DNA from 3 places in the Streptomyces capillispiralis genome. Region 3 is predicted to be linked to each of the others. Evidence: riboswitches for the same ligand, from Rfam matches in the RefSeq annotation. Region 3 holds a riboswitch; each other region holds the start of a gene.
The links. Region 3 has a riboswitch for cobalamin ahead of FHX78_RS27285 (cobalamin biosynthesis protein). Riboswitches for the same ligand answer to the same signal wherever they lie in the genome.
Positions count from the first base shown of each region.

Region 1: linked by a shared signal. The riboswitch ahead of FHX78_RS02860 ((2Fe-2S) ferredoxin domain-containing protein) and the one ahead of FHX78_RS27285 (cobalamin biosynthesis protein) in region 3 are both predicted to bind cobalamin.
Region 2: linked by a shared signal. The riboswitch ahead of FHX78_RS02700 (ABC transporter substrate-binding protein) and the one ahead of FHX78_RS27285 (cobalamin biosynthesis protein) in region 3 are both predicted to bind cobalamin.

Region 1 covers NZ_VIWV01000001.1:751,088-758,051, reverse strand. The annotation lists gene FHX78_RS02875 (NAD-dependent succinate-semialdehyde dehydrogenase) at 1-1,308, shown strand, start outside; gene FHX78_RS02870 (cupin domain-containing protein) at 1,335-1,790, shown strand; gene FHX78_RS02865 (antibiotic biosynthesis monooxygenase family protein) at 1,849-2,145, shown strand; cobalamin riboswitch at 2,396-2,518, shown strand; gene FHX78_RS02860 ((2Fe-2S) ferredoxin domain-containing protein) at 2,753-3,106, shown strand; gene FHX78_RS02855 (VOC family protein) at 3,224-3,598, shown strand; gene FHX78_RS02850 (alpha/beta hydrolase family protein) at 3,605-4,567, opposite strand; gene FHX78_RS02845 (TetR/AcrR family transcriptional regulator) at 4,737-5,333, shown strand; gene FHX78_RS02840 (GNAT family N-acetyltransferase) at 5,380-5,922, shown strand; gene FHX78_RS02835 (GlxA family transcriptional regulator) at 5,919-6,923, opposite strand.
Region 2 covers NZ_VIWV01000001.1:719,178-726,141, forward strand. The annotation lists gene FHX78_RS02685 (ATP-grasp domain-containing protein) at 1-55, shown strand, start outside; gene FHX78_RS02690 (MFS transporter) at 48-1,316, shown strand; gene FHX78_RS02695 (class I SAM-dependent methyltransferase) at 1,285-2,034, shown strand; cobalamin riboswitch at 2,126-2,246, shown strand; gene FHX78_RS02700 (ABC transporter substrate-binding protein) at 2,355-3,320, shown strand; gene FHX78_RS02705 (FecCD family ABC transporter permease) at 3,317-4,432, shown strand; gene FHX78_RS02710 (ABC transporter ATP-binding protein) at 4,429-5,214, shown strand; gene FHX78_RS02715 (FKBP-type peptidyl-prolyl cis-trans isomerase) at 5,417-5,827, shown strand; gene FHX78_RS02720 (endo-1,4-beta-xylanase) at 6,378-6,964, shown strand, end outside.
Region 3 covers NZ_VIWV01000001.1:6,255,826-6,262,789, forward strand. The annotation lists gene cobN (cobaltochelatase subunit CobN) at 1-1,501, opposite strand, end outside; gene FHX78_RS27280 (cobyric acid synthase) at 1,498-3,009, opposite strand; gene FHX78_RS27285 (cobalamin biosynthesis protein) at 3,006-3,947, opposite strand; cobalamin riboswitch at 4,073-4,210, opposite strand; gene FHX78_RS27290 (hypothetical protein) at 4,363-4,584, opposite strand; gene FHX78_RS27295 (inorganic phosphate transporter) at 4,616-5,869, opposite strand; gene FHX78_RS36925 (hypothetical protein) at 6,094-6,249, opposite strand; gene FHX78_RS27300 (class II aldolase/adducin family protein) at 6,331-6,964, shown strand, end outside.

The sequences.
Region 1 (6,964 bases), 5.5 Mb from region 3:
CAGGAGGTCGACGGCGTCCTCGACGCCGCGGCCGAGGCCCAGGCCGCCTGGCGCCGGCGTGACATCACCGAGCGCACGCCGCTGCTGCGGGAGATGGCGCGCGTCCTGCGCGAGGGCCGGGACACCTACGCGGCGCTGATCACCGCCGAGATGGGCAAGCCGATCACCGAGGCCCGTGCCGAGATCGACAAGTGCGCCCTGACCTGCGAGTACTACGCCGAACACGCTCCGGAGCAGCTCGCCGACCGGCCGGTCGCCTCCGACGCCGCCGAAAGCGCCGTCGTCTACGACCCGTTGGGCGTGGTCCTCGCGGTGATGCCGTGGAACTACCCGTTCTGGCAGTTCTTCCGCTTCGCCGCCCCCGCCCTGGCCGCCGGCAACGGCGCCCTGCTCAAGCACGCCAACAACGTGCCGCAGTGCGCCCTCGCCGTCGAGGAGGTCGTCCGCGCGGCGGGCGCCCCCGAGGGCCTGTGCCGGACCCTGTTGATCGAGGTGGACCAGGTGGCCGGCCTCATCGCCGACCCGCGCGTCGCCGCGGTCACCCTCACCGGGTCCACCGAGGTCGGCGCGATCGTCGCCGCCCAGGCCGCGGCCGTACTGAAGAAGCAGGTCCTCGAACTCGGCGGCTCCGACCCGTTCGTCGTCCTCGCCGACGCCGACGTCGAGGCGGCCGCCGCCACCGCGGTCAGGGCCCGGTACACCAACGCCGGACAGTCCTGCGTCAACGCCAAGCGGTTCATCGTCGAGGAGGCCGTGGCCGACCGGTTCGTGGCGGCGTTCACCGCCGCGGCGGCGGCCCTGAGGACCGGCGACCCGACCGACCCGGAGACCGCGATCGGCCCCATGGCCCGCGCGAACCTCCGCGACACGCTGCACGACCAGGTGCGGCGCAGCGTCGACGCCGGTGCCGTCCTCGCCCTCGGCGGCGAGGTGCCGGACGGCCCCGGCTGCCACTACCCGCCCACCGTCCTCGACCACGTCCGCCCCGGCATGGCCGCCTTCGACGAGGAGACCTTCGGACCCGTCGCCGCCATCACCCGCGTCGCCGACGCCGACGAGGCGATCGCCCTGGCCAACCGCACCGAGTACGGCCTCGGCGCCGCCCTGTGGACCGGCGACCTCGACCGGGCCCGCCGGCTCACCCGCGTCCTCGACGCCGGTGCCGTCTTCGTCAACGGCATGGTCGCCTCCGACCCGCGCCTGCCCTTCGGCGGCATCAAGAGGTCCGGCTACGGCCGGGAACTCGGCGCCGAGGGCATCCGCGAGTTCGTCAACACCAAGACCGTCTGGATCGGCCCGGCCGCCTGACCACCCCGCTACCTGGAGAACACAGCGTGAACTGCCCCACCGACGAGCCCTGCTTCGCCTCCTTCCCGCCCGCCGTCCTGCGGCCCGCCGAACTGACCGCGTTCAGCCGGGGCGGCGGCGCCCGCACCATCCCCCTGGTCACCCGGGCCGTCGGCGCCGAGGTCTTCCTCACCGGCCAGACCCTCTTCGAGGGCGGCGCCGGCATCGCCCTGCACACCCACAACTGCCCGGAGAGCGTCACCATCCTCGAAGGCGACGCCATCGTCGAGATCGACGGCACCGAGCACCGCGTGACCCGCTTCGACACCACCTACGTCCCCGCCGGCACGCCCCACCGCTTCCGCAACGCCTCCGCCACCGAGCCGATGCGGATCCTGTGGATCTACGCCTCCGTCGACGCCACCCGCACCCTCGTGGAGACCGGCGTCACCGCGCGCGTCGACGCCGAGCACGCCAGGGCCGCGGCCGAGCCCCGCGACTGAACCGCACCACAGCACCCCGACGCCCCGACGCCCCGAGAAGCAGGAGAGCAGCACCACCGTGATCACCGAGATCGCCCGGATCGAGATCCGCCCGGGCCAGGAGGAGGAGTTCGAGCGGGCCGTCGCCGAGGCGGTGCCGCACTTCCTCGCGGCCGACGGCTGCCACGGGGTCGACCTGCTCCGCAGTGTCGAACACCCCTCCCGCTACCGGCTGACGGTCCGGTGGGAGACGGTCGAGCACCACATCGTCACCTTCCGCGCCTCCGAGGGCTTCGCCCGCTGGCGGGCCCTGGCCGGACCGCACTTCGCCGCACCGCCGCAGGTCGAACACGTCGTCTCCGTCCTCGCACCGTGAGGTGAGACGCACGAAGGGGGGCGGTTCCCGCACGGGAACCGCCCCCTACCTGCGCTTCGCCGTGACCCTCCTCGACCACGCCGTCCTCACCGACCCGTCCGGCACCCGGGCGAAGCACCAACTCGCCCGGCTCCACGTCCGTATGGGACGGGCCGCCGAGGCCGCCGGACGCCGCCGACGCGGTGGAGGCCCGGTGGTGCGGCCGGAGCCCGTGATGGGAGGATGTCGGGCGACAGGGCGACGGCGGACGAGGAAGCCGGTGCGAATCCGGCGCGGTCCCGCCACTGTGATCGGCGAGCGGATCCCGACGCGCCACCGCCCGGGGCACCGGCGGGAAGGCCGGGACGAGCATCGACCCGAGAGCCAGGAGACTCACGCGGTCGCCTCCTCGACGGACCACCGGGGCGGATCTCCCCGGAGAGAGGAGCGGCGCCCCATGCCCGCGCCACAGCCCGGAGCAACGCCGGACGCCCGGATGACCGACGGAACGATGACCGACGGAACGATGACCGACGGAACCGTGGCCGGCGGACCGTTGGCCGGCGGACCGTTGGCCGGCGGACCGGTGGCCCGCGGCACGGACACCGGTGAGGTGACGACCGGTTCGGTGCCGTGCCGCATCGTCGTGTGCCGGGACTGCTGCTGCGGCAGCCCCAAGGTGACCGGCGTCGACCACACGGCCCAGACGGACCGTCTGCGCGAGGCGGCACCGGTACGGGTCTCCGACTGCCTCGACGTCTGCGAGCAGGCCAACGTCGTCGTCGTACAGCCCTCCACCGAGGGCCGTGCCGCCGGTGGCCGGCCGGTGTGGCTGGGGCTGGTCAACGACCCGGACGCCACCGAGGACATCGCCGCCTGGGTCCGCGCGGGAGGCCCCGGCATCGCGCCCCTGCCGGACATCCTCGACCTCTACACCCTGTCACCGGCACAGCGCCGCACCCCCGGACGACCGCTGCCCTGATCCGCGTCCCGTCCCGGCGGCGGTCCGGCGCACCGCCGGGCATGCCCGCCCCGGCGACGGGTACGACCCTCCCGTACGGGGGCCGCGGAAGCGGCCGGAGAGCGAGGAGTGGCGGAAGTGATTCGGAAGATGCAGGCGGTCGCGCTCGACTGCGCCGATCCGGTACGGCTCGCGCGGTTCTACGCGGATCTGCTCGGTGGCCGGGCGGTCCCGCACCCGGAGGATCCCGACTGGGTCGAGGTGCACGGGTTCGAGGGGACACCGCTGGCCTGCCAGCGGGTGGACGGCTACCGACCGCCCGAATGGCCCGGTCAGGAGCGCCCGCAGCAACTGCACCTGGACTTCGACGTGGACGATCTCGACGGCGAGGAGAAGCGGGCGCTCGCCCTCGGCGCGACCGTGCTGGAGCGGACGGACCAGATCCGCCCGGGGACCAACTGGCGCGTGTACGCGGACCCGGCCGGCCACCCGTTCTGCCTCTGCCTCCACTGAGCGGGCCTACTTGGAGGTGACCCGTCCCACCGGATCGGGGTCGGCCGCCAGAGCCTCGCACATGGCCTGCCAGGTGGGGTCGCCGGGACGGAGTCGGGTACGGAGGTAGGCCGCCGTGAGCCGGGCGAGGGCGGCGACCCGTCCGGGGTTCTCGTCGGTGGTCTCGGCGGCGTCGTATCCGGCGATCCCGCCGAGCCCGTGCTCCGCGCCGAACAGGGTGAGCAGGCTCTTGGGCCCGGGGGCCAGGGTGTAGGGGTCGACGTGCCAGTCCGGCCCCCTGTCCGTGAAGTGCCGGGAGTCGTCCTCGTCGCCGGCGACGACCAGCGCGGGCGTGGTCATCGTGGAGAAGTCGATGGTCCGGAAGATCGGCAGCGAGTCGGCCATGGGTCCGTTCAGGACGTCACCCCTGCCGGGTGCGGCGAGCAGCACGCCCGCCGTGATCCGGGGGTCGCGGAGGCTCACCGTTCCCCCCTCGTCGGGGTCGGTGACCCGGGCGCCGAGCAGGAGGCTGGAGGTGAAGCCGCCGAACGAGTGCCCGGCGACCGCGACCCGGGTGTGGTCGATCCGCCCGGCGAGCAGCGGCACGGCCTTCTCGATCACGTCGAGCCGGTCGAGGATGTGCGACATGTCCTCGGAGCGCGAGCGCCAGAAGAACGGCGCTCCGGGGGCGTCGGCGACCAGGTGGCTCAGCGTCCTGGAGGTGAGGTGGGTCGGCTGGACGACCACGAATCCGTGGGCGGCCCAGACGTCGACGAGCGGTGCGTAGCCGTGGAGCGAGGAGAGGTGGTTCGAGGGGCCGTGGCCGTGGGAGAGGAGGATGACGGGGAGGTCCGTTCCGGTCGCCGGCGCGGAGACCCGCACCTCGAGGTCGACGGGACGTCCGGGTACGGAGAGGACCACGGGGCTGTAGGACAGGACCGGGGCCGGTGCGCCCAGGGGGCCGGCGCCGGTGGTGGTGGATGTGCTCATGATGAGGGGTTCCCTTTCGGTGGCACCTGCTGCCCGCCGGTCTCCCGCGACCGGCGAAGGGCGAGGTGGTCAGAGGTGTGCCGCTTCGACTAACCTGAAGCGGAGCGTTGCTCCATTTAGTATCCGGAGCGCTGCTCCGTTTTGTCAACCGGCGCAGGAGGAATGCGTGATGGCCCCCGACAGCACGGCAGGGCAGTCGTCGTCCCGAGGCAAGCGGGCCGACGCGCAGCGCAACCGGCAGACGGTGCTCGCCGCCGCCGCCGAGGTGTTCGTCACCTCCGGGGTCGACGCGCCCATCCGCCAGATCGCGGCCCGGGCGGGCGTCGGGATGGCCACGATCTACCGCCACTTCCCGACCCGGGCGGACCTCGTCACCGCCGTCTACCGCCACCAGATCGAGGCGTGCGCCGAAGCCGGCCCGAAGCTGCTGGCCGACGCCGACTCCCCGTTCGCCGCCCTGAGCCGGTGGATCGACCTCTTCGTCGACTTCCTCGTCACCAAGCACGGACTCGCCGACGCCCTGCAGTCCGACGACGACCGCTTCGCCGCGCTGCACACCTACTTCCTCGACCGCCTGCTGCCCGTCTGCGCCCAGCTGCTCGACGCCGCGGTCGAGGCCGGCGACATCCGGCCCGGTACGCAGCCGTACGAGCTGATGCGCGGCATCGGCAACCTCTGCATCGGACGCGACGACGACCCCCGCTACGACCCCCGACGCCTGATCGCCCTCCTCCTCCGAGGACTCCAGCGGTCCCCCGCCACCTGACCCAATTCGTTTGCCGCGGTCCGGTCCGCTCGGATAGGAAGCGTGCATGCTGAAGGGCGACAAGGTCGGGCTGAGGGCCCGGCACGAGGACGACATCCCGGTCCTGCGAACCGAGCTCTACGACGACGTCGTCAACTCCGCGCGGGCCGAGGCCGGACCGTGGCGGCCGATCGCACCGGGCTCCAAGGACCCACGGCTCGTGGTGGACGACGAGGCGGACGGACGCGTCCCGTTCTCCGTGGTGGAGCTGGCCGGCGGCACACTGATCGGCACCGCGACGCTGTGGGGCATCGACACGCACAACCGGTGCGCGCACATCGGGCTGGGACTGCTGCCGTCCTCGCGCGGCCAGGGCTACGGCACCGACGTGGTCGCGGTGCTGTGCCACTACGGTTTCGTCGTGCGCGGCCTGCACCGGCTGCAGATCGAGACGCTGGCGGACAACTCCGCGATGCTGCGCTCCGCCGAGCGCAACGGCTTCGTCCGCGAGGGCGTACTGCGCTCCTCGGCCTGGGTGATGGGCGAGTTCCTGGACGAGGTGCTGCTCGGACTGCTCGCCCAGGACTGGAAGCCCGCATCGAAGGGCTAGCGGGACCGGGCGGGCCGCGCCGGGCCCGGCGGTGCCGTCGGGGTGAACGCCGCGCGATAGGCGGTGGGTGTCGTCCCGAGGGTGCGCCGGAAGTGCAGCCGGAGGTTCGAGGGGCTGCCCAGACCGCACCGGTCGGCTATCTGGTCCACGGCGAGTCCGGTGCCCTCCAGCAGCTCCCGGGCGCGGTCGAGCCGGGCGGCGAGCAGCCACCGCAGGGGGGTCGTGCCGGTCTCGGCGACGAACCGCCGGGCGAAGGTCCGCGGCGCCATGTGCGCGTGCGCGGCGAGCAGGGGAACCGTCAGCGGCTCGTGCAGCCGGGCCAGGGCCCACGCCCGGGTGGGCGCGAGGGTGACACCACGGGTGTCGGGGGCCAGCGGCCGTTTGATGTACTGCGCCTGCCCGCCGTCGCGGTGGGGAGCGGACACCAGGGCGCGCGCCACCTGGTTGGCCGTCCGCGAGCCCAGGTCGCGTCGCACCAGGTGCAGGCAGAGGTCGATGCCGGCGGCGACGCCCGCCGAGGTCAGCACCTGCCCCTCGTCCACGTAGAGCACGCGCGGGTCCACCGACACCCTCGGATACCGTGCCGCCAGTTCGCCGGCGTACTGCCAATGGGTGGTGGCCGTACGGCCGTCCAGGATTCCGGCTGCCGCCAGCGCGAACGCGCCCGTGCAGATGGACACCGTCCGCCGGCCCCGGGCGTGGGCCCCGGCCAGCGCGGCGAGCACGTCGCCCGGGAGCTCCCGCAGGTGCCGTGCGTACCCGGGGACCACCACGGTGTCCGCGTCGCGCACCGCTTCCAGCCCGGCCGCCACCGTCACGTCGAACCCCGCCGCGGTCGGGATCGACCCCGCCGTCCGCCCGCACAGGGTCAGCTCGTAGGGGCCGCCGGGCACGGCGATGAAGACCTGGGCCGGGATGCCCAGGTCCAGGGGCAGCACGTCGTCCAGGACCAGGACGGCCACCCGGTGCGGTGCGGCGGGGATGGCAGCTTCCTCTCGCATACGGGCAAGTCTGCCACTGTCACCGGCAGTTGGCGCGGCCG
Region 2 (6,964 bases), 5.5 Mb from region 3:
AGGCGCCCTGCGTGTACTCACTGACCCGGTCGGCCTGAGGGCGCCCGGTGGGTGAGCGCACCACCCGGGGACCGGGCCTGCGGGCCTCGCTGTTCCCGCTCACCAGCCCGCTGCGGTTCCTCCTGCTCAGCTCGTTCCTCATCCCGCTCGGCAGCTTCATGGTCCTGCCGTTCATGTCGGTGTTCCTCCACGAACGGCTCGGGATGGGGCTCGGCACAGTCGGGGTCGTCCTGGCCGTGGCGTCCCTCGTGCAGTTCTCCGGCGGCATCGTCGGCGGCGCCCTCGCGGACCGGATCGGACTGCGCCGCACGATGCTGTGGGCACTCGCCCTACGCACCGCCGGTTTCGCCGGGCTCCTGCCGGCCCTGCGCTGGCCGCCCCTCGCGATCTGGGCGCTGGTCCTGACGTGCTGCGGTGCCGCGCTCTACCTGCCCGCGAACAAGGCGTACCTGGTGCACGGCGTCGACGACGAGCGCCGCCCGGCGTTCCTGTCGGCGGGCAACGCGGCACTCAACGCCGGCATGGCTGTGGGCCCGCTCATCGCCGGACCGTTCGTCCTGTCCTCGCCCGGCTGGCTGTTCGCGGCCGTCACGACGTTGTTCCTCGCGGTCACGGCGGGACACGCACGGCTGCCCGGAACCGACGGAACGCACCCCGCCGAAGCCAAGGATACGGCCCGACCGAGCCTCCTGGCCGGCGTGGCACTCCTGCCGTTCGCCGCCAACGCGCTGGCCTTCTACCTCTACTTCCACTTCCAGCACTTCCTGGCGGTGTACGCCGTCGAGCGCGCCTCCAGCGCGTTCTACAGCGTGGTGCTGCTGCTCTGCTTCACGCTGGTCATCGTCGTACAGCCGCTCGCTTCCGGCCTGATCCGGCGCATGCCGTACGCCGTCGCCCTCGCGGTCGGCTTCACGGGCCTGGCGGCGGGCCTGGCCGTGCTGGCGGCCGGTACGCGGGCGGCGCTGCTCATGGGCGGGGCGCTGATCACGCTGGGCGACATCGTGCTGTTCCTCAAGAACGACCTGGAGGCGCTGCGCCGCAGCCCTCGCTCCGACGCCGTGGTCTTCGGCCAGCAGCGGCTGGCCGCGGGCCTGGGCGCCTGCGCGAGCGGCATGCTGGGCGGGCAGTTGTACGGCCTCGGCGAACGGGCCGGACACACCGGCTGGTTCTGGCTGCTGGCAGCCGCCCAGTGTCTGTTGCTTCCCCCTCTTCTGCTGGTGCTGCGCCGTCGCACGGCGCGGCGTCCTGTCCCCGACGGCGACCATGAAGGAGCACTGACGCGCGATGACACGGACGGGCGGATTCCAGGACGATGACTTCTGGACCGAGTTCCACGACTTCCTCTTCTCCGAGCAGCGCTACGAGCAGGCCGGTGAACTGCTCGACAACTCCCCCCTGCTGGTCTTCCCACAGGGGTCGCGCGTGCTGGACCTGTGCTGCGGGCCGGGGGTGTTCACCGTGCCGCTCGCCCGCCGCGGTCACCGCGTGACCGGAGTGGACCTGAGCCCGGCCATGCTGGACCGGGCACACAAGCGATCGGCCGACGCCGGTGTCGAGGTGACGTACGTGCGGGCCGACGCCCGCGAGTACGAGGCACCGGGCGGCTTCGACGTCGTCCTCAACATGTTCACCTCCTTCGGGTACTTCGAGGACCCCGCCGACAACGCGCGCGTGCTGCGCACCATGTACACCTGCCTGGCACCCGGCGGCACCCTCGTCCTCGACCTCGCCGGGAAGGAGCTCCTGGCCCGCAGGGTCACCCCGCCCAAGGTGGTGCGGCGGGGCGACGACGTGATGGTGCAGACCGACACCGTGCTGGACGAGTGGGCGCGGCTGCGCAGCGAGTGGGTGCTGGTCCGGGGCGAGCGGGTGACGCGGGCCACCTTGACGTGGTTCGTGTACAGCGCGGTGGAGCTGCGGCGGATGGCCGAGGAGGCGGGGTTCGGCCGCGTGCAGGTCTTCGGCGGGTTCGACGGGCGCCCCTACGACGAGAGTGCCGAGCGGCTCGTCCTTCGGGCTGTGCGCGAGGCGTGAGGAAAGGCGGGGCGTGCGGCCGGGTCCGCACGCCCATGTGCCGTCGGCTCGGGAAGCCGTAGGATCACCTGGTCATCGCCGCGACGGGAGACAGGAAGCCGGTGCGAATCCGGCACGGTCCCGCCACTGTGACCGGGGAGCGCCCCTCCGACATGCCACTGCGCTGTGCGCGGGAAGGCGGAGGGAACGTCGATCCGGGAGTCAGGACACTGGTCCGTCGCGGGCCCGATCCGAGGAGCGCGGACTCCAGGAGGCTTCACGTGTCCCAATTGTTCACCCCTGCCCGCACGCGCGGGTTCCTTCGTTCCACGGCCGCTGCCATGGTTCTCTCGTCCGTGCTGCTGACCACCGGCTGCGGTGCGTCCGACGAGAGCGGCGCCGACGCAGAGGCCACCGCGGCCGCGCCCGAGGGCTTCCCGGTCACCATCGACAACTGCGGCGTGAAGACGACGTACGACAAGCCGCCGTCGCGGGTGGTCACCATCCACCAGCACCCGGCGGAGCTCATGCTCGCCCTCGGTCTGAAGGACCGCATGGCCGGAACGGCCTTCCCCGACTCCGCCGTCCTGCCCGAGCTGAAGAAGGACTACGAGTCCGTACCGGAACTGGCGGAGAGGGAACCGTCCTTCGAGACCGTCCTGGACGCCGAACCCGACCTCGTCTACGGCGGCTACGGCAGCGCCTTCGACGAGAAGGAGGGCCGCTCCCGCAAGGCGTTCGCCGACGCCGGCATCGACAGCTACCTCAACCGCGAGTACTGCGGCGAGAAGACGGTGACGATGAAGGACACCTACGACGAGATCCGCACCATCGGCAAGATCTTCGGCGTCCCGGACCGGGCCGACGAACTGGTCGCCGACCTCGAGGACCGCGTCGGCAAAGCCGCCGCCACGGTCGAGGGCGAGCCCGAGCTGCCCGTCTTCGTCTACGACAGCGGCGACAAGAGCGCCTTCACCGCGGGCGGCAAGAGCCTGGGCACCGAGCTGATCCGGCTGGCCGGCGGCGAGAACGTCTTCACCGACCTCGACGACGTCTTCGGTGACGTCTCCTGGGAGCAGGTCGTCGAGCGCAAGCCGGAGGTCATCGCCATCTACGACTACGCCGGCGCCGGAAGCGTGGGGGAGAAGAAGAAGTTCCTGCTCTCCCAGCCCGCGCTCGCCGACGTACCCGCCATCAGGAACAAGCGGTTCGTCGTCCTGCCGCTGACCGCCACCCTGGTCGGCATCCGCTCGGCCTACGCGGTCGAGGACCTGGCCCGCGGGCTGCACCCCGAGAGCTTCCGGTGACCCAGGCCGCCACCGGCGCGTCCACCGAGCGGACGGTTCAGCCGCACAAGACCACCGGGCCCGGGGCGGGCCGTACGAGGCCGGCGGTCACGCTGCTCGTACTCGCCGCTCTGCTCGTCGTCTCCGCCACGGCCGGCCTCGCCATCGGCTCCGTCCAGGTGCCGCCCGGCCAGGTGTGGGGCATCGTGACGCACGCGCTGGGTGCCGACTGGCAGGATCCGGACTGGTCGCGGGCCCGGGAGACCATTGTGGTGGACGTGCGGGCGCCGCGGGTGCTGCTCGGTGCGGTCACCGGGGCCGGTCTGGCGGTGATCGGTACCGCGTTGCAGGCCCTGGTGCGCAACCCGCTCGCCGAGCCGTACCTGCTCGGCGTCTCCTCCGGGGCGTCCCTCGGCGCGGTCTCCGTGATCGTGTTCGGGGTCACCCTCTTCGGGCCGGCCTCCCTGTCGGTGGCCGCCTTCGTGGGCGCCCTGGGCGCGCTCCTGCTCGTGTACGCCACCGCCCGCACCGGCGGCCGCATCACCTCGGCACGGCTGGTGCTGTCCGGGGTGGCGATCGCGGCGGTACTCACCGCGGTCCTCGATCTGCTGCTGCTCACCACCGACCGGGGCAACGAGGCCCGCGCGGTTCTCGCCTGGACCCTCGGCGGCCTCGGCGGGGTCAACTGGGGCACCCTGTGGCTGCCGAGCACGGCCCTGCTGCTCGGTGTCGGCGTCCTCATGGCGCAGGCCCGCAACCTGAACCTGCTGCTGGCCGGCGAGGAGGCGGCGACCACGATGGGTCTGGACGTGGCCCGGTTCCGTGCTCGTCTGTTCGTCGTGCTCTCCCTCGTCACGGGCGTGCTGGTCGCGGCGGCCGGACCCATCGGCTTCGTCGGCCTGATGATGCCGCACATCGTGCGCCTGTTCGTCGGCGGCGACCACCGCCGGGTCCTGCCGACGGCGGCACTCGGCGGAGCGGTCTTCCTCATCTGGGCCGACATCGCCGCGCGGACGATCGCCGCGCCGATGGAGATACCCGTCGGCGTACTCACGGCCCTGTGCGGCGGGCCGTTCTTCCTGTGGCTGATGCGCCGGGACGCCCGGCGCGGCACCGACCGAGGAGTGGCATGACCGCGACCGAACTGAGCGTCGACGGCGTCACGCTCAGCGCCGGAGCCCGTCACCTGGTGCGTGACGTCTCCCTGACCGCCCGTCCGGGTGAGACCATCGGGCTCGTCGGCCCCAACGGCAGCGGCAAGTCCAGCCTCCTGCGCACCGTCTACCGCGTCCTGCGCCCCGACACCGGTCAGGTCCGCGTCGACGGCGGCGACGCCTGGTCACTGTCGGTGCGGCAACTGGCCCGCACCGTGGCAGCGGTGGTCCAGGACTCGGCGGCCGACTTCGACCTCGCCGTCCGCGAGGTCGTCGCCATGGGCCGCACCCCACACAAACGACTCCTCGCCGGTGACACCCCCGAGGACGCCGACCTCATCGACTCCGCACTCCTGGCGGTCGACGCCGTCCACCTGGCCGACCGCCCCTTCGACCGGCTCTCCGGCGGCGAGCGCCAGCGCGTCCTCATCGCCCGCGCCCTCGCCCAGCAGCCCACGCTCCTCGTCCTCGACGAACCCACCAACCACCTCGACATCCGCCACCAACTGTCCGTGCTCGGCACCCTGCGCCGCCTGCCCACGACCGTCCTGCTGGCCCTGCACGACCTCAACCTGGCCGCCTACTACTGCGACCGCCTCTACGTCCTGCACGCCGGTGAGGTCACCGCCTCCGGCCCACCCGCCGAGATCCTCACCCCCCACCTCCTGGCCGAGGTCTACGGAGTGGAGACGGAAGTCACCATCCATCCGCGCACGGGCGCCCCGCAGGTGACGTTCCTCCCCGAAGAGCCACACGTCTGAAGGCACCAACCCGAGCCACCGCGTCCCGCCCGAGTGTGCGGGGGCTCGTGCGCCGGCCGTGCGACGGACCGCCCTGCGCGGCCACTGATCCGGTGCGCTCGGGAAACCGGCGTGCGCGTTAGCGTGACCCTCTGCCGCATGGAGTGTCCATGGGCCGGGTCGGCCCGCACGAGGGTCCGCGACGGAGAGTGACGGAACTGCGATGAGTGAACTGACGAAGCCCGAGGTCGACGTCCCGGAGGGTGCCGCGCCTGCCGAACTGACCGTCCGGGACCTGGTCGTCGGGGACGGACCCGAGGTGAAGCCGGGCACGGTGGTCAGGGTCCACTACGTCGGGGTGACCTTCGAGACCGGGAAGGAGTTCGACTCCTCCTGGGACCGTGACCAGCCCTTCAAGTTCGCACTGGGCAGCGGCAGGGTCATCAAGGGCTGGGACCGGGGGTTGAGGGGGATGAAGGTCGGCGGTCGGCGCGAGATCGTCGTTCCCCCGCGTCTCGGCTACGGCAACCAGTCGCCCTCGCCGTTGATCCCGCCGGGCTCGACCCTGGTCTTCGTGGTGGACCTGCTCGACTCGTACTCCGCCGGCGCAGGCGGCTGGAGCAACGCCCGCTGACCCGGACCGATCCTGTTTCCGCGCCCGCGCCCTCGCCCTCGCCCTCGCCCTCGCCCCAGGCGTTGCCGTCGTGGATCCGCGCGCACCCAGATCCTCCGCGCACTTCAGCGCCCACACCTCGAGTTCTCCGATCTGCCGGGAGTGAGCCCGTACGCGGTGCGGTCCTCGTCCTCGTAGTGAAGACGTCGGCCTCGCACTCCTCGCCGGTGTCCGGATCGGTGACGAGGAAACGGCCGCTGAGCGGATCGGTCTCCGGCCGTCGTTCCCGAACGGTCCTCGGCCGACGGCCCCTCACTCGCACCTGGAACAATGGTGATCAGTCACGGCGGGGCGGCGCGATCGGTTGCGCACCGTTCTTGCCGCGGCGGGGGACGACGGTGCTCGGCGACGGTGTGGCTGAGGGCGGCGATGCCGTCGACAGACGGGCAGAGAATACGGAGTGCTGCTGTTCATGCGGTTTCGAAAGAGCGCTGTCATCGCGGTTGTGTGTGCCTTGGCCGCTGGTGTCTCGGGGGACCGTGCCGGCACCTCCGCGCCCGCGGGGGGACCTGTGGAGGACCTCCTGAACGGCAGGGACTGGGCTCACTTCGCCGGCGGGAAGCCCACACGCACAGGGGTACGGGTCACACCCCTCGACCGGCGCATCACACGCCAGGACGGTACCGGCGGACAGCCGAACCCACCGGTGAACCTGCGCGGTCCCCACCTGGTGTTCCGAGGGGATATCCGGATCGAAGCCGGCCTGCGGCGCACGGATGACACGGATGCCTACCTGCATCTGTACGGTGAGACGCCGGTCATCTACGACGAATGGCGCTACGAACGGCGCGGCGTGCGCATCGGCGTGGTCGGCGGGAGGCTCCGGATCGACCGCTGGGACGGGGACTCCGACAGACCTGCGACGACCCGGACCTTCGGGAGCGGCCTGGGGCTCGAAGTCCGCCTCGCCGTCGAAGTCCGCGCGAACAGGCTTGTACTGGAGGCCGACGGCAGGGTCGTGGGAACCGTTCCCGCGCGGGACGTCTTCGGCAGTGGCCGCATCTGGTTCGGCGCGGACGCCGGAGCCCGCGGGAAGGGCTGGACCCTCAGCGATCTCCACGCGCGGTCACTGGGACGGGGCCGGATGTCCGTCGTGGA
Region 3 (6,964 bases):
CCTGCGATGGTGCGGCCTCCAGCCACCGGTAGGCCGCCATGTAGTGGTGGGACGGCGGCATGTCGGGGTCGTGGTAGATCGCGATCGGGTTCTCGCCGAAGCCGCGCGGCGGCTGGATCATCACGACGACGTTCCCGAACTGCAGCGACGCCAGCACGATGTCGTCGCCGTCGACGTACAGCGAGCCCGGCGGCTCGCCCCACGCCTCCGTCATCGCCCCGCGCAGCTCCGGGTCCAGCTTCTCGAACCACGCCCGGTAGTCCGCCAGCGGCACCCGCGCGGGCGCGGCGGCCAGCTGGTCCTCCGTCAGCCACTCCACGTCGTGGCCGCCGGCCTCGATCAGCCGGTGGATCAGCTCGTCGCCGTTGTCCGGGTAGCCGTCGACGCCGTATCCGGCGTCCCGCAGCGCGTCGAGGACCCGGACGGCGGACGCCGGGGTGTCGAGGCCCACCGCGTTGCCGACGCGCGAGTGCTTCGTCGGGTAGGCGGTGAAGACCAGGGCGAGCCTCTTGTCGGCGTTCGGCTTGTGCGCGAGCCGGGCGTGGCGTACGGCGATGCCGGCCACCCGCGCGGCCCGCTCCGGGTCGGCGACGTACACCGGGACGTCGTCCGGGCCCTGCTCCTTGAAGGAGAAGGGGACCGTGACGAGCCGGCCGTCGAACTCGGGGATGGCGACCTGCATCGCGGCGTCCATGGGGGACAGGGCGGCGTCGGAGGCGTCCCACGCGGCCCGCGACGAGGTGAGGCAGAGCCCTTGCAGCACCGGCACGTTCAGGTCGGCGAGCGCCCCGACGTCCCAGGCCTCCTCGTCACCGCCGGCCGACGCCTGCGAGGCGTGCGTGCCGCCGGCCGCCAGCACGGTGGCGACCAGGGCGTCGGCCCGCCCCAGGATCTCGTACAGCCCCTCCTCCGCGCCGCGCAGCGAACCGCAGTACACCGGCAGGGCGTTGGCACCGTGGGCCTCGATCGCGTCGCACAGGGTGTCCACGAAGGCGGTGTTGCCGCTGAGTTCGTGCGCGCGGTAGAAGAGCACGCCGACGGTGGGCCGGCCCTCGGCCGCGGTCCGCTCGCCGTGCACCCCGTACTCGGGCATCTTCCGCGGCCCGTCGAAGCCCTCGCCGGTCAGCAGCACGGTGTCCGACAGGAACCGCGCCAGTTCGGTCAGGTTCTCCGGGCCGCCCTCGACGAGGTAGCGCAGCGCCTCGGCCACCACACCGGCCGGCACCGACGACTCGGCCATCAGCTCCGCGTCCGGCACCGTCTCGCCGCCGAGCAGCACGGTCGGGATCCCGGACGCCTTCAGCGCCGCGAGGCCGTCCTCCCAGGCGCGCTTGCCGCCCAGCAGGCGGACGACGGCGAGGTCCGCGCCGTCGAGCAGCGCGGGCAGCTCCTCCGCCACGTCCACCCGGGTCGGGTTGCCGATCCGGTAGGAGGCACCGGAGGCGGCCCGGGCCGCCAGCAGATCGGTGTCGGCGGTCGACAACAACAACACAGTGCTCATGCGGGCGCTCCCGGTGGAATGAAAGGCAGTCCTTGCGGCGCGCCGGACTCGATGAGCCGCCACAGCGCGTCCGTGTCCGCGTGCTGTTCGATCAGGTCGCCGAGCCGGTCGAGCTGCTGCTCGCGCAGCGCGGCGAACGAGGTGCCGGGGGCCGGTACGAAGCGGCGCCCCGCGGCGGCGGCGACCTCGCGCAGGAAGGCGCGCCGGAAGCCGTCCGACTCCAGCGAGCCGTGCCAGTGCGTGCCCCAGGTCTGGCCGACCCGGCAGCCGTCGAGGAACGGCTCACCGCCCGTGACCTCGGCGACCCCGTGGTGGATCTCGTACCCCTCGACGGGCTCCCCGAGGGCGTCGCCGGACGGCCGGGCGAGGGTCTTCTCGCGGGCGAACCGCACCCGTACGGGCAGGATGCCGAGCCCGTCCACATGCCCCGCGCGGCTCTCGACCTCGTCCTCGATGTGCTCCCCGAGGATCTGGAAGCCTCCGCAGATGCCGAGCACGGGCCGCCCCTCGGCCGCCCGCCGCTTCAGCGCGTCCGCGAGCCCGCGCTCCCGCAGCCACCGGAGCGCCCGCACGGTGCCGCGCGTCCCCGGTACGACGACGAGGTCGGCGTCGGCGAGTTCCTCGGGCCGGTCCACGAACCGCACCACGACGCCCGGTTCGGCGGCGAGCGCGTCGACGTCCGTGAAGTTGGACATCAGCGGCACCGCGCACACCGCGACCCGCAGGACGTCCTCGCCGGCCGGCGCGGCCACCTCCGACTCGCGCACGGCGCCGCGCAGCGACACGTTCAGACCGTCCTCCTCGTCGATGCCGAGGCCGTGCCGGAACGGCAGCACGCCGTAGGTCCGGCGTCCGGTCAGGCCGTGCAGCATCTCCAGACCCGGCTCCAGCAGCGAGACGTCGCCCCGGAACTTGTTCACCAGGAACCCGGCGACCAACTGCTGGTCCTCGCGGGACAGCAGGGCGACGGTGCCGAAGAACGACGCGAAGACGCCGCCCCGGTCGATGTCGCCGACGACGAGCACGGGCAGCCCGGCGTTCCTGGCGATGCCCATGTTGACGATGTCCGTCCGCCGCAGATTGATCTCGGCCGGACTGCCGGCCCCCTCGCAGATCACCGCGTCATACGTGCCCCGCAACTGCTCCAGACAGTCCAGCACCGTGCCCAGCAGCCGCTGCTGGCGCCCGCCGTGGTACCCGCGGGCGCTCAGCTCGCCGACCGGCCGGCCCAGCAGCACCACCTGGCTGGACTGCTCGCCGCCCGGCTTGAGCAGCACCGGGTTCATCAGCGCGGTCGGCTCGACGCGGCAGGCCTGGGCCTGCATCGCCTGCGCCCGCCCGATCTCGGCGCCCTCCCGGGTCACGAACGAGTTCAGCGACATGTTCTGCGCCTTGAACGGCGCGACCTTCACGCCCTGGCGCACCAGCCACCGGCAGATCCCGGCGGTCACCACGCTCTTGCCGGCGTCCGAGGTGGTCCCGGCGACCAGCAGACCCCCACCGCTCACGATGCACGTCCCTTCATGACGCTCCGCGCGAGGACGCCGGCCCCGAGCGCGAGCCAGCCGACCCGCCGCGAGAGCCGTACCGCCCGCTCGATGTCGGACACGGCCACGGCCCGGCCGCCGCCGTTGAGGGCGGGCCGGTGCTCGACCCGCCCGCCGTAGGAGAGGGTGCCGCCGAGCCGCACCCCGAGCGCGCCCGCGAAGGACGCCTCCACGGGACCGGCGTTGGGGCTCGGATGCCGGTGCGCGTCGGTCCGCCACGCCCGCACGGCACCGCGCGGGTCCGGTCCGGCGAGCGCGGCGAGTACGGCGGTCAGCCGCGCCCCGGGCCATCCGGCGACGTCGTCGAGGCGGGCGGAGGCCCAGCCGTAGCGGCGGTAGCGGGGGGACTTGTGGCCGACCATCGCGTCCAGGGTGTTGACGGCGCGGAAGCCCAGCAGGCCCGGCACCCCGGCGACGGCGCCCCACACCAGGGCGCCGACCACGGCGTCGGAGGTGTTCTCGGCGACGGACTCGACCACCGCGCGGGCGATCCCGTCGGCGTCCAGGGCCTGGGGGTCGCGGCCGCACAGGTGCGGCAGCCGGGCCCGGGCCGCCTCCACGTCCCCGGCCTCCAGCGCCGCGGCGACGGCACGGGCCTCCCGGGCCAGCGAGGTGCCGCCGACGACGGCCCAGGTGGCGACGCCGGTCAGGGCGACGGAGGCGGCGGGGGAGGAGCGCACGAGGCGTGCGGCAAGGCTTCCCAGCGCGACGGTCCCGCCGACGCACACGGCGGTGTGCACGGCGCCCCGGCCCCGGTCGTCCCGCCACAGCACTCGTTCCACGGCGGCCGCGGCCCGCCCGAAAGCGGCGACCGGGTGCCCGCGGCGGGGATCGCCGAGCAGCAGGTCGCCGAGGAGGCCGGCGGCGGCGCCGTACGCGAAGACGCGATCGGCACCCATGGGGTCAGCCGGCCGGTGTTCCGGAGGAGGGGGTGGCCCCGGGGAGGGGCGGGGCGTCGCTGATCGACCTCGACGGGCAGCCGCGCATGGCGTTGGGTCCTCACTCAGGGTGTCCGCGCCCTGGTTCGACGAGACCGGCGGTGAGAGTTCCTGGCTCCCGGGGTGTGCACCCCGGTGACAGTGGCGGGACCGCGCCGGATTCGCACCGGCTTCCTCTCCTGCCGCCGTATTGGCTGAGGCAGTCCACCACGGCCCCGGAAGGGCCGTCAACTTGCCGTTGACCTGCGGGGCTGAAGTGTGCTGAGGCCCACAGAGGGGTTCCGGTGGGTGACGGCGGGCGGGGTGCGCACACGCCGACGGGCGGTGCGGGTGCCGGGGCTCCCGCACCGCCCGTCGGACGGAGACGCTCGGGTGGTCAGGCCATGATCAGGTAGATCCCGTAGGCCACCGCCGCCGCGCACGCCGCGAAGCAGGCGTAGGCGCCGGTGACGGCCAGGGCCGCGGACCGGCCCTGGGCTGCGGCCCGCTCCTGGCGGGACAGACCGTTGATGCCGAGGGTGAACAGGGCCACCAGGGCCACGGTGACCACGAGGCTGACGCCGAACACGGAGCCGAGGGCCGCCCAGTCGATCTTCATGGTGCTCTTCTTCCTTCGTACCGGGGCGCGGTCAGACGGTGGTCTTGGCCTGCGGGGCCGCCGGGTCCGTGGACGCCGGGGCCGCGATGGAGGCGGCGAGTTCGTCGGTCACGGTGCCGGCCGGGGGCGGGGTGACGGCGGCGATCGCCTGGGTCACCACGCCGGAGGGCTCCTCGCCGGGGACGTCGTGGTCGTTGACGTTGGTGTGGTCGACGACCTCACGCCGGGAGATCTTCCAGATCGCCGCGCTGGAGGCGACCAGGAAGACGGCCACGAGGGCGGTGCCCCAGTCGCCGAAGCCGCAGACCCACTCGGCGAGCGCCGCGACCAGGGCCGCCGCGGGCAGGGTGAGGCCCCAGGCGATGAACATCCGGGTGGCCGTCGACCAGCGGACGACGCCGCCCCTGCGGCCCAGGCCCGCGCCCATCACGGAACCGGAAACGGAATGCGTGGTGGAGAGCGAGAAGCCGAGGTGCGAGGAGGCCAGGATGACCGTCGCGGCGCTGGTCTGGGCGGCGAAGCCCTGCTGCGGCTGGAGGTCGGTCAGGCCCTTGCCCATGGTGCGGATGATGCGCCAGCCGCCGAGGTAGGTGCCGAGCGCGATGGCGATGCCCGCGGAGAGGATGACCCACATGGGCGGGTCGGAGTCGGGGGCGAGGGTGCCGCCGGCGACCAGGGCGAGGGTGATGATGCCCATCGTCTTCTGGGCGTCGTTGGTGCCGTGGGCCAGCGAGACCAGGCCGGCGGAGGCGATCTGCCCGGCGCGGTAGCCCTTCTCGGAGGCCTTGCCGTCGGCCTTCCGGCCCAGGCGGTAGGTCAGCCGGGTGGCGAGCATCGCGGCGAGGCCGGCCACCAGCGGGGCGGCGATCGCGGGGATGAGGACCTTGGTGACGAGGACGTCGCCGTGCACCGCGCCGAAGCCGGCGGAGGCGACGGTGGCGCCGATCAGGCCGCCCATGAGGGCGTGCGAGGAGCTGGACGGCAGACCGACCAGCCACGTCAGCAGGTTCCAGAGGATCGCGCCGACCAACGCGGCGAAGATGACCTCGGGACGGATGCCGGCCTCGTCGACGAGGCCCTTGGAGATCGTGTTGGCGACCTCCACCGAGAGGAAGGCGCCGACAAGGTTCAGCACGGCGGACATGGCCACCGCGACCTTGGGCTTGAGCGCACCGGTCGAAATGGTCGTTGCCATCGCGTTCGCGGTGTCGTGGAAACCGTTCGTGAAATCGAACGCGAGTGCGGTTACCACCACAATCGCGAGGATCAGCGAGAAGCCTTCCATTTACCCAGGCAATCGTTCGAGGTCATTGGCTGGTCGACCGTAGGTAACCAGGGTGAACGGAAGATGAACTGGAATGGGCGTCGTGGTGACCGTAAAAGGGGGTCGCCGCTCCGCCGGATGGCGGGGGTCGCCCGCCGTGCCCCTGGGCTGCCCCGTGCCCGGCGGGGCGGGCGCCCGCGGCGCACCGCTTCAGCCGATCGAGTGAGCCGTGGAAGAGATTCCGGTCACTCGGGAGGGTGCCCGCGCCGCGCGGCGGGCCGGCCGGCCCGGCGGGACCCCTGGTGCCGCCGGGCGCAGCGGGGGTCGCGGTAGGTGGTGGCCTCGGTCGCCTCGACGTGGACGAAGCGGGCGCCCGCGGCCTCGGCGGACGGCCGGTCCACGCCCTTCTGGCGCGACGGCCGACGGCCGGCGGACGGCGGACGCGCAGGCGGGGCCGACGGCCTGCCTGGCAGGATCGCGGCATGGCTGAGCAGCGGCGGGGCGGACGGGAAGCGGGGGACGCCGGGGGTGGCGCCCGGGGCGTGGGGGACGCGCGGGGGAGGCGTGTGCCCGAGGAGGAGGCGCGCGCCTGGGCGGACCTCGTCGAGACCGCGCGCCGGACCGTCGCCGACGGGCTCGTCGTGGGCACCTCCGGCAACGTCTCGGTGCGGGTCGGCGACACGGTCCTGGTCACTCCGTCGGGAGTGCCGTACGACCGGCTGACGCCGGACGACGTGACCGGTGTCGACCTCACCGGCCGGCAGGTCCTCGGCTCGCTGGTGCCGACCAGTGAGCTGCCCCTGCACCTCGCGGTCTACCGCACCACCGGCGCGCGCGCCGTGGTGCACACGCACGCCGTGCACGCGACGGCCGTCTCCACGCTCGTCGACGAGCTGCCGCTGATCCACTACATGGCCGCGGCACTGGGCGGCCCCGTCCGGGTCGCCCGCTATGCGACGTACGGCACCGACGAGCTGGCCGGGAACATGCTCCGCGCCCTCGACGGCCGCACCGGCTGCCTCCTGCAGAACCACGGCACCGTCACCCACGGCACGACCCTCGCCCAGGCCTACGACCGCACGGCCCAGCTGGAGTGGATGTGCCGCGTCTGGCTGA